3 regions of the Sphingobium sp. PNB genome follow, and region 2 is predicted to be linked to each of the others. Evidence: riboswitches for the same ligand, from Rfam matches in the RefSeq annotation. Region 2 holds a riboswitch; each other region holds the start of a gene.
The links. A riboswitch is a leader RNA that binds a small molecule or an ion and turns the genes downstream of it on or off. The one in region 2 is predicted to bind cobalamin.

Region 1 (3,243 bases), on a different contig from region 2:
CCTCCCCATAGCTCATGCGGATGTTGGTCGCGCCGGCGTTGGGCGTGTAGTTCGCATTGGCGCCGAAGGTGGTCGCGCCGCCGAACTGGCTGTGATCGTCATGCCGCGCGCCGGCGGTCAGCGACAGGCCGGCGACCGGCTTCACGATGGCCAGCGCATAGACGCTGTCCATATCGGCCCGGTGGCTTTCGGTCGAGCCGAAGCCGGAGAAGTCATAGTCGGGCCGTTCATGTTCATAGCCGAAGACCATCTTCGCCTGATCGACCGGCTGATAGACGCCCTCATATTCGAAGCGCAGATTGGTGCCCGAATAGCCATAAGGGCCGAATGCGGATGTATAGTCGCGGTCCATGCGGAACCAGGTCACGGCCGCCCGGCTGGTGAGCCTGCCGTCGAACAGCGACAGGTTCAGACCGGCATAGCCGACATATTGATCGGATTTCGAGCTGTCGGCGGTGCTGTCCACCACGCCGTTGTCGGTATCCAGATCGGCATGGATATAATAGCCGCGCAGGTCGAGGCTGAGCGTATCGGTAAAGGCCAGCTTGAGCTTGGCATTGGCGGCGATATTCTCATACCCGTCCTTTTCCGTGCCGCTGGCGGCGGAGGAAATGCCGTCGGTGTTGAAATAGGCGATGCCGACGCCGCCCGAAGCGATGCCGCTGCCGCCCGAAACATCCGCCTTGGCGTTCAGCGTATTGCTGTAACCGTAATCGACCGAGGCATTGCCCGCGAAACCGGCGGCAGGCGTGCCGGTCATGATGTTGACGACGCCGCCTATGGCCTGGCTGCCATAGGCGATGGAGTTGGACCCCCTCAAAATTTCGATTCGCCGGATATTGCCGGTCAGCAGATTGCCGAAGTCGTACATGTCGCCGATGCCGCTGGTGTCGTTGACCTTGACCCCGTCGATCAGCACCAGCGTCTGCGTCGTTTCCGCCCCGCGCAACGAAACCCCGGTCACGCCGCCAAGGCTGCCGCTGCGGTTGAAGCGCACCCCCGGCGTGGTGGCCAGCAGGTCGACGACGCTGACGCTCTGGCGGGTGCGGATGGTGTCGGCGTCGATGACCGTGACCGCCTGGCCGACCTCGTCGCGCGGCTGTTCGATGCCCAGCGCGGTGACGATGATCTCATCCTCCGCCAGGGCGGGAGCGGCCGCGAGCAAGGCGGCGATGGAAATGGAAATCCTCAACATGTCTATATTCCCCCAGAGCGCCGGTGCAACATGGCTCAGGGCGTCCGCTCGCGCGGCCGGACGGGGGAAATGGCCGGCGCTCGCGCCCTCCCCCCGCACCGATGCGGCCCTGCGCCGCTTCGTCGCTCAGACGGAGAACACCGTGCCATGGCCATACCCTGGACCAAGGCAAGAGCGACCATGCGCCGGCAGGTCTCCTGGCTCGCGGGTCAATGCGGCGATGCACGCCTTCCCGGACTTGCGTCCAGTGGCCGGCCCCTGGGCCGAAGTGCATCGCGCTCACCGCTTACAGTTGCAGGGACAGCCGCGGAATAGGACGGTTTCCCGTCCGCACCGCATTCCCGTTTTCAGCCCCCTTCGGGGCACCGGCGCGATCTTCTTTTTGCGCGCGAAGGCATTGCCCCGCCCGCGTCCCGCGCCATAAGGGAAAGCGGCGGCCATGCCAAGAGGCAGCCATGGAAGGAGATTGCATGCCGTTCGCCATCAGCCCCGCCGATGTCGAGGATGCGGCGCGGGTCATCGCCCCTGCCGCCATCCGCACGCCGCTGCTGGAAAATGCGGCGCTCAACGCCCGCTGCGGCCGGCGCGTGCTGGTGAAGTTCGAAGGCGCGCAGCACAGCGGATCGTTCAAGTTCCGCGGCGCCTACAACCGGCTGGCCCGCCTGGGCGCGGCGGAGCGAAAGGCGGGGGTCGTCGCCTGGTCTTCGGGCAATCATGCGCAGGGCGTGGCCCTTGCGGCGCGGTTGCTGGGCATGGCGGCGACGATCGTGATGCCGGCCGACGCGCCCGCGATCAAGACGGCGAATACGCGGGCGCTGGGCGCCGATGTCGTGCCCTATGACCGCTTCACCCAAAGCCGGGAGGAAATCGCCACGAGGCTGGCGAACGAACGGGGCGCGGTGCTGGTGCCGTCCTTCGACGATCCCTTCATCATGGCCGGCCAGGGGACGATCGGGCTGGAGATCATGGAACAGGCCGCCGAAGCAGGGGCGGAGATCGGCCAGATCCTCGTCAATTGCGGCGGCGGCGGCATGGTGTCGGGAATCGCGACCGCCGTGAAGGCGCGCCAGCCCGGCGTGGCGATCCTGGCGGTGGAGCCGGAAGCGTTCGACGATACGGCGCGCTCGCTGGCGAGCGGCGTGCGGGAAAGCGTATCGCCCGATGCGCGGTCGATCTGCGACGCCCTGCTGTCTCCCGCGCCGGGGGCGCTGACCTTTCCCATCAACCGGGCCTATCTGTCGGGCGGCCTTGCGGTGAGCGACGATCAGGTGCGCGACGCGATGCGCTTTGCCTTTTCGGCGCTCAAGCTGGTGGTGGAGCCGGGCGGGGCCGCGTCGCTGGCGGCGATGCTGGCCGGGCTGGCTCCGGATGCCGAGGGGGCGAGCGTCGTGGTGATCTCCGGCAGCAATGTCGATCCCGACAGCTATGCCCGGATCATCGCGGGCGGCGCATGATGCGGCTGATGGGGGCGGTTCTGGCCGGCGGGCGGTCCAGCCGGTTCGGCAGCGACAAGGCGCGGGCGATGCTGGATGGGCGCAGCCTGCTGGAGCATGCGGTGGCGGCGCTGGGGCGGCAGGTCGAAACCGTGGCGGTCTGCGGCCGGCAGGTGGAGGGGATGATCGGGCTGGCGGATCGGCCGGCTGCGGACATGGGGCCGCTTGGGGGCCTGAACGCGGCGCTGCATCATGCGCGGGCGCAGGGTTATGACGCGGTGCTGACGACCGGATGCGACGTGCCCGCCTATCCGGACGGGCTGGCGGAGGCGTTGATCGGACAGGGAGCCGCCATCCTCAAGGGGCAGCAGCTGATCGGCTTCTGGCCTGCTTCGCTGGCTGGCGAGCTGGACGCGCATCTGGCGGAGGAGAATAACCGGTCGATCCGTGGCTGGCTGGAGCGGGTGGGCGCGCGGATCGTGGAGCGGCCGGAGTTCGTGCTGCCCAACATCAACCGGCCGGAGGATCTGGAGAGACTCACCCGGCCGGGTCGAGACGGTCGTCAGGCGTGAAGGCCAACATGCGCGGCGAGGTCGGCAGGCGCATGCGTCCCGG
Region 2 (3,243 bases):
GGCGCGCCCGCCTGAAGCGCGGCGATGGCGTCCCGGGCGAAGGACGGCGAAAAGCGGATGTGGGAAGCAAGTCCGACCAGACCCGCCGCATGGATCATGCGGACGGCGATGCGTTCCTCCTCGGGCGAGAAGCGGGCAAGGTCGGCTTCGGCGCGAATGGTGCGGAAGGACTGCCGGTAGATGGCGGCTCCGTCGGTTTCGTAGCTGTGGGGCATCAGGGCCTTCCGAAAAGGGCGAGGATTTGTCGGGCGGTCAGGCCGGTCGTTTCCGGCGGCGATCCGGCGCGGGCGTTGCGGGACAGGTCGAAGCGGCCCTGCCGGCCGGTGAGGACCAGCCCTGCGGGCCTTTGGCGGGCGCAGCCCTTGGCGCAGCCGGACACATGCAGCGACCCTTCGACAAGGGGCGCGAGCCGGGTGGCGAGGCCGCGGGTCTCGACGCTTGCCTGCGGGCATGCGGGCGCGCCGGGGCAGGCGTCGACGCGGAGCAGGCCGTCAGGGGAGGCGTGCTCCGCCCTGTCTGCGCCGCCCTCCAGGATCAAACCGCGCCATGGGGTGAGGCGCAGGGCCGTGACATGCGGTTCCCCGGCCAGCGCGATAAGGCTGTCGGCGTCAAGCTGACCGAAGGGAATGCCGTGGAAAGGCCCCGATGCCTCCGCCAGCAATTGGGACAGCGGGCGGGACGGCGCGGGCGCGATGTCGGCAGCGGTCGGCAGCGGGGCTTCGTGCCGGGCCGCGCGGCCCGATGCGCCCCCGCCCGTGGCAAGGAACCAGCGGGCAAGCGCAATCAGGTCGCGCGCCGCCGTTTCGACGCTGGTGTGCGATCCCAGCGGACGCCCCTCCACCCGCAGCAGCAGCCTGCCCGCCTCGCTGCGCTCGAACCGGAAATCGGCGGGGACGGCGGCAAGACAGGGGGCTGGCCCGGCATCTATGGCGATCCCGATCTTGGAAGGAAGCTGGGGCAGCTCATCGATGTGGGCGATCAGGCTGAGCGCGACGCTTTCCGTGTCATCCCCGGGCGATGAATCGGGAGCGAGCAGGAAATTGCGGCGCGCTTCGCGGGCCGGATCGTGATCTGCAAGGCCCAGGGCGACAAGGTGCCGGAGCAGCGGGCCATGGCCTTGTTCCGTCACGCCGCGAAGCTGGAGCGCGGCCCGGTTGGTGAGGTCGACAAGGCCATTGCCGTGAAGACGTGCGGCTTCGGCAAGGCCGATGGCCTGGGGGACGGTCAGACGGCCCAGCGGTGGACGGACCCGCACCAGCAGCCCGTCGCCCGCCATCATCGGGCGCCATGCCGTCGGGCACCAGCCGCGAATGGCGGCGGACGATGCGCTTTGCGCGTCTGGCAACGGACCTTACCTCCCACGTCGCAACGACGGCCGGAGGGTTCACCCCCAACCGCATTTCGTCGCCCGTGCGGAGAACCGAGCCGTGACCATCCCCTGGACCATGGCTAGAGCGACCTTTGCGTTCGGCAGGTCTCCTGGCTTGCGGGTCGTCGCTTCGGCACGGGCCTTCCCGGATCGCTCCAGTGGCTGGCCGTTCCCCGGGGGGAACCGCACGTCCTTGCCTTGCTCGCCGCTCACAGTTGCAGGGACAGCCACGGATTAGGGAGTCTCCTCCCGCACCGCGTTCCCATTTAAGCCCCTTCGGGGCACCGACGCGATCGATGGAGCGGGCGGAACCCGCTCCAAAAACGCTCATAGGCCGGGCGGAAAGGAAAGGGAAGAGGCCTTCGGACGGGAATCGTCAGCGCGTGACAATGGTGGAATGCCAGTCTGTGCGATGTTCCCAGCCGCGCCTCTCCAGTTCCGGCGTCGCCTCCTCGCTCACCGGATAGCCCAGGCACAGCAGGCCGAGGCAGCGCCAGTTTTCCGGAATGGCGAGCAGGGCGTCTACGGTCGGGCGGTCGAGGATCGAAACCCAGCCCATGCCGATGCCGCGCGTGCGGGCAGCCAGCCAGAGGGTGTGGATCGCCATCACGCAGCTATAGCGGCGCGCCTCCGGCATGGTGATCGCGCCCAGCCTGTGGCCGGTTTCCGTGCCTTCGTCGCAATAGACCGCGAAAAGCACCGGCGCTTCGCGCAGGCCGTGCAATTTCAGGCTTCGGTACAGCCTGTCTTCCTCCCCCCGATAGATACTGCCCGCCTCGATCACCTGCGCGTCGACATGGGCGGCAAGATCCTCGCGCAAGGCGGGCGTTTCGATCCGGACGAAACGCCAGGGCTGCGAAAGCCCGACAGAGGGCGCGCTATGGGCGAGGGCAAGGAGCCGTTCGACCTCGCTCTCGTCCAGCGGATCGGTGAGGAAATGGCGCACGTCGCGGCGCAGGTGCACCAGTTCCTCGAAGGCGGCGATGTCGAAGGCGGTGTGTGTCAGAATTCGATTCCCGGCTGGGCCTTCACGCCGCTGCGGAAGGGATGTTTGACGAGGGTCATTTCAGTGACGAGATCGGCCGCCTCTATCAGCGCCTCGGGCGCGTTGCGGCCTGTGACGATGACATGCTTCATTTCGCCCCTGGCGGTCACGGCCTCCAGCACCTCTTCGACCGGAAGATAGTCGTAGCGCAGGACGATGTTGAGTTCATCGGCAAGGACCATGTCATAGGCCGGATCGGCGATCATGCGTTTCACCTCATCCCATGCTTCGCGTGCAAGGGCAATGTCCCGCGTCCGGTCCTGCGTGTTCCAGGTGAAGCCTTCGCCCATCGGCTTGAATTCGACATTGTCGGGGAATGCATCGAACACCCGTTTTTCTCCGGTGGTCATCGCGCCCTTCACGAACTGCACGACGCCCACCTTCCTGCCATGGCCGATGGCGCGGACCACCATGCCGAGCGCGGCGGTCGTCTTGCCCTTGCCCTTGCCGGTGTGGACGATCAGCAGGCCCTTTTCCTGCGTCTTGGTCGCCATGATCCTGTCATGGGCGGCCTGTTTCTTCTTCATCTTTTCGGCATGCTGTTCGGGCGTGCGTTCGATCATTGCGGGGCATCCTTGAGTTGGGAGAGAAGCATGGCGGCGCTGTTCGACCGGGGTTTCCAAAGGGCGCGGTCCAGCGCTTCGTGGAGGCGGGCGGCGGTCTCCCGCAGGGCGGCCGGATTGGCTTCCGCCATGAAGGCGCGAACCGCCTCATCCTCGATGAAGGCGGCGTGGACCGCGTCGAAATGATGGTCCTTCACCGCATGGGTGGTCGCGGCGAAGGCGAAGAGATAGTCGACGGAGGCCGCGATCTCGAACGCGCCCTTGTA
Region 3 (3,243 bases), on a different contig from region 2:
TAGAAGAGATCGGTGACCAGTTCCTTCCAGGTCAGGCGCCAGCTCTCATAGCGCGGGCTGACCCATTCGAGCGCCAGCAGCAGCACCCTGAAACCGATGCCGATCCCGATGGCGGTGGACGCCTTGGCGATGGAATTGGGCGCATAATACCAGAAGGCGATGAGCGCGAACAGCGCCGTGGGCTGGAACCAGGTGAAGATGAACTGCTTGAGCGGTCCGCCTTCCACCCGGCCTATATTTTCCCACCCGATGATGACGGGCGCCTGCGCGCCTATCACTCTCTTGCCTACGCGAACGCCGTCCATATGCTGACCTCGAGATGCTGCCTCGTCCCTGCGGGCGTGTCCGCCTCGCCAGGCGACGAAAATGATGTTCGCAGTTCATTGAACTTCATGTCGTTTCAGCATCGGGAAGACGCGCCCAACGCGCCAGATGCGATTAAGGTATATGCCCCATAGATGCTGCCTATGCCTTTCCAACCCGGCGGCGGTGAATCATGCGCCGGCTATTCCGATCCGCACAGATGACGGCGCAGTTTCCGGAATGACGATCCGTTAGGGCGAAGGGACGACGGACCGTGGGCGGGCGATTTCCGGCTGCTCGTTTCAACGCATCTTGCCGGCTTTCAGTTTTCGCGCTCCGGGGCGGACCCGCGCCGGTTGGGCATGGTCATGGAATCGGCGTCCGGATCGTCCGATCCGCTCTCGCGCGGACCGATATGCTTTTCGAATATGAGCAGCAGGGAAAGCAGGAGCAGCGCGATCAGCGACCCTGCCAGCACGAGGACATATTGGCCGGCGCCCGCCGTGATCCCGACGGCAGCGGCCATCCACAGGCTTGCCGCCGTGGTCATGTTGCGCACATCTCCGCCGCGCACGAAGATCAGGCCGCCCGCGATGAAGCCAATGGCCTGGGCAAGGCCCTGAACGACGCGGATCGGGTCGCTGTCCTTGTGGACCTCCGCCAGTTCCAGGGCGGACAGGGTCAGCATGGCCGAACTCAGCGATACCAGCCCGTGGGTGCGCAGGCCCGCATCATGGCCGTTGCGTTCGCGCTCGAACCCCAGGGCGAGCCCCAGCAGGGTCGCGAGAAAAAGGCGGACGAGCGTGGTGCCGAGGTCGTTGGCCAACATAGCCATAATACCCGCGAGAGGCGCGCCCGTTCCCGTGAATGCGGCCGAATGGGAAAGCGGCTTCGCGCCTGCCGCTCAGCGTTCGGTGATGTCGGAACGGAGGTGCGCGATCAGGTCGTTGACCCGCATGTCGTTTTCAGCCGTGCATGCGAACAGGCGGCAGAACCAGTCCATCCATCGCGTCAGAATCGCCATGGCCCTCTCCCTATCGCCCGATAATAGCAGTTCACGCAGGTGAAGAGAAGCTTTGCCATTGCCCGGCCGAGGGGAAGTCGCGCCATTGGAGCGGGCTGGGCCGGCTTTGTTTTTTCCACCCTTGCGATTGGACGAAGGCGGCTTTATCAGCGCTGGTGCGACAGGTTCCCCGCAAGGGGATGAAAAGGGAAGTCGGGTGGAACGCCCGCGCTGCCCCTGCAACTGTAAGCGGCGAGCCATCCGGCCATCGCGCCATTGGGCCATGAAGGTCCGAGAAGGCGGCCGGAAAGCATCGACCCGCGAGCCAGGAGACCTGCCTGACGCCGTCGTTCTTCGACCGGACAGGGTGTGCCGGCCGAACGGGGGTTCCCTCGCTGAACGACAGCCATCGCCTTGCCGGTTGGACCGTGCGGGGGAAGGCCTGTCGCCTGCCTGGTGCCGGACCGTCCTCCCTTGCCCGGTTCCCGTCGGGGCACATGCCGTCGGGCGGGAGGATGTGGAATGACTGATTTGCGGAGCGATCGCTGATGCTGCGGGCCGTGGGGCCGGGGACTTCGGTCGTCGTCTGTTCGACCTGCCGCCTTTCGGCGGAACAGCGGGAGGATGCTGCCGGACGGCGGGGCGGCGCCTTGCTGGCAGAGGCGCTGCACAGGGTACGCGAAGGCGATCCCGCTTATGCGTCCGTCGCTGTTCAGGACATGCCCTGCCTCTTCGCCTGTCAGCGCCATTGCACGGTACATGTGCGCGGAACGGGCAAGATCGGCTATGTGCTGGGCGACTTCACGCCGGATGAGGAAGCCGCGCGCGCGATCCTGGATTATGCCCTGCGCCATGCCCAAAGTGACGAGGGCGTGGTGCGCTATGCGGACTGGCCCCAGGGGGTGAAGGGGCATTTCATCGTCCGGACGCCGCCCGAAGGCTTCGTCTGTTCATGATCCGGTTCGACGACCGCGCGGCCTTTGCCGCCGCGCTGGCCGACCTTCCCGCCCCGGATGCAGGCGCCACCGAATCCGCGGCGGCGCGGCAGCGGGTGCTGACGAAGCCGGCCGGTTCGCTTGGGCGGCTGGAGGAGATCGCGCTTTTCATGGCGGGTTGGCAGGGGCGGGAACGCCCCCGGGCGGAGCGCATCCGCGCCGCGATCTTCGCCGGCAATCATGGCGTGGCCGCGCGCGGGGTCAGCGCCTTCCCGGCCGAGGTCACCGCCCAGATGGTGGCGAATTTCCGTCATGGCGGCGCGGCGATCAATGCGCTGGCCCAAGCCTGCGGGGCGGAGCTGGCCGTCGTCGCGCTCGATCTGGAAAGGCCGACGGACGACATCTGCGTCGCGGCGGCCATGAGCGAGGCGGATTGCCTGAGCGCGATCAATGCGGGGGCGGTGGCGGTGGAACCGGGACTGGACCTGCTGCTGCTGGGCGAGATGGGCATTGCCAACAGCACGCCGGCGGCGGCGCTCTGCGCGCAGGCCTTTGGGGCTGCTGCGGCCCATTGGGTGGGACGCGGGACAGGCGTGGATGGCGACGGGCTGGCGCGCAAGGCCGAAGCTGTGGCGCGGGCGCTCGCCTTGCACGGGGCGCGTTGCGCCGATGCCTTCGAAACGTTGCGCCGGCTGGGCGGGCGAGAGATCGCGGCGCTGGCCGGCGCGGTGCTGGCGGCGCGGATGCTGCGCGTGCCGGTGATGCTGGACGGGTTCATCGGCTGCGCGGCGGTCGCGCCGCTGGCGAAGGACAATCCGGCGATCGTCGGGCACTGCATGGCCGCCCATATGTCGGCGGAAGCGGGGCATGAACGCCTGCTGGCCGCTCTGGCGCTGGAGCCGTTGCTGCGGCTCGACATGCGGCTGGGCGAAGGAAGCGGCGCGGCGGTCGCGGCGCAGATCGTGCGTTCCGCTCTGGCAGCGCATGGCGGCATGGCGACCT

Region 1: it holds a riboswitch for cobalamin, as region 2 does, so the genes downstream of both, K7W03_RS01675 (TonB-dependent receptor plug domain-containing protein) here and K7W03_RS13675 (cobalamin biosynthesis protein CobG) in region 2, are expected to answer to the same signal.
Region 3: it holds a riboswitch for cobalamin, as region 2 does, so the genes downstream of both, K7W03_RS17810 (DUF1636 domain-containing protein) here and K7W03_RS13675 (cobalamin biosynthesis protein CobG) in region 2, are expected to answer to the same signal.

Annotation. Positions count from the first base shown of each region.
Region 1 covers NZ_JAINEZ010000003.1:26,097-29,339, reverse strand. Annotated here, with positions in the region: gene K7W03_RS01675 (TonB-dependent receptor plug domain-containing protein) at 1-1,195, opposite strand, end outside; cobalamin riboswitch at 1,365-1,580, opposite strand; gene K7W03_RS01670 (threonine/serine dehydratase) at 1,666-2,649, shown strand; gene K7W03_RS01665 (molybdenum cofactor guanylyltransferase) at 2,649-3,200, shown strand; gene cobA (uroporphyrinogen-III C-methyltransferase) at 3,191-3,243, opposite strand, start outside.
Region 2 covers NZ_JAINEZ010000036.1:28,676-31,918, reverse strand. Annotated here, with positions in the region: gene K7W03_RS13680 (precorrin-8X methylmutase) at 1-215, opposite strand, end outside; gene K7W03_RS13675 (cobalamin biosynthesis protein CobG) at 215-1,279, opposite strand; cobalamin riboswitch at 1,452-1,673, opposite strand; gene bluB (5,6-dimethylbenzimidazole synthase) at 1,746-2,354, opposite strand; gene cobO (cob(I)yrinic acid a,c-diamide adenosyltransferase) at 2,372-2,977, opposite strand; gene cobN (cobaltochelatase subunit CobN) at 2,974-3,243, opposite strand, start outside.
Region 3 covers NZ_JAINEZ010000057.1:9,488-12,730, reverse strand. Annotated here, with positions in the region: gene K7W03_RS17820 (sterol desaturase family protein) at 1-305, opposite strand, end outside; gene K7W03_RS17815 (MgtC/SapB family protein) at 626-1,138, opposite strand; cobalamin riboswitch at 1,473-1,663, shown strand; gene K7W03_RS17810 (DUF1636 domain-containing protein) at 1,855-2,262, shown strand; gene cobT (nicotinate-nucleotide--dimethylbenzimidazole phosphoribosyltransferase) at 2,259-3,243, shown strand, end outside.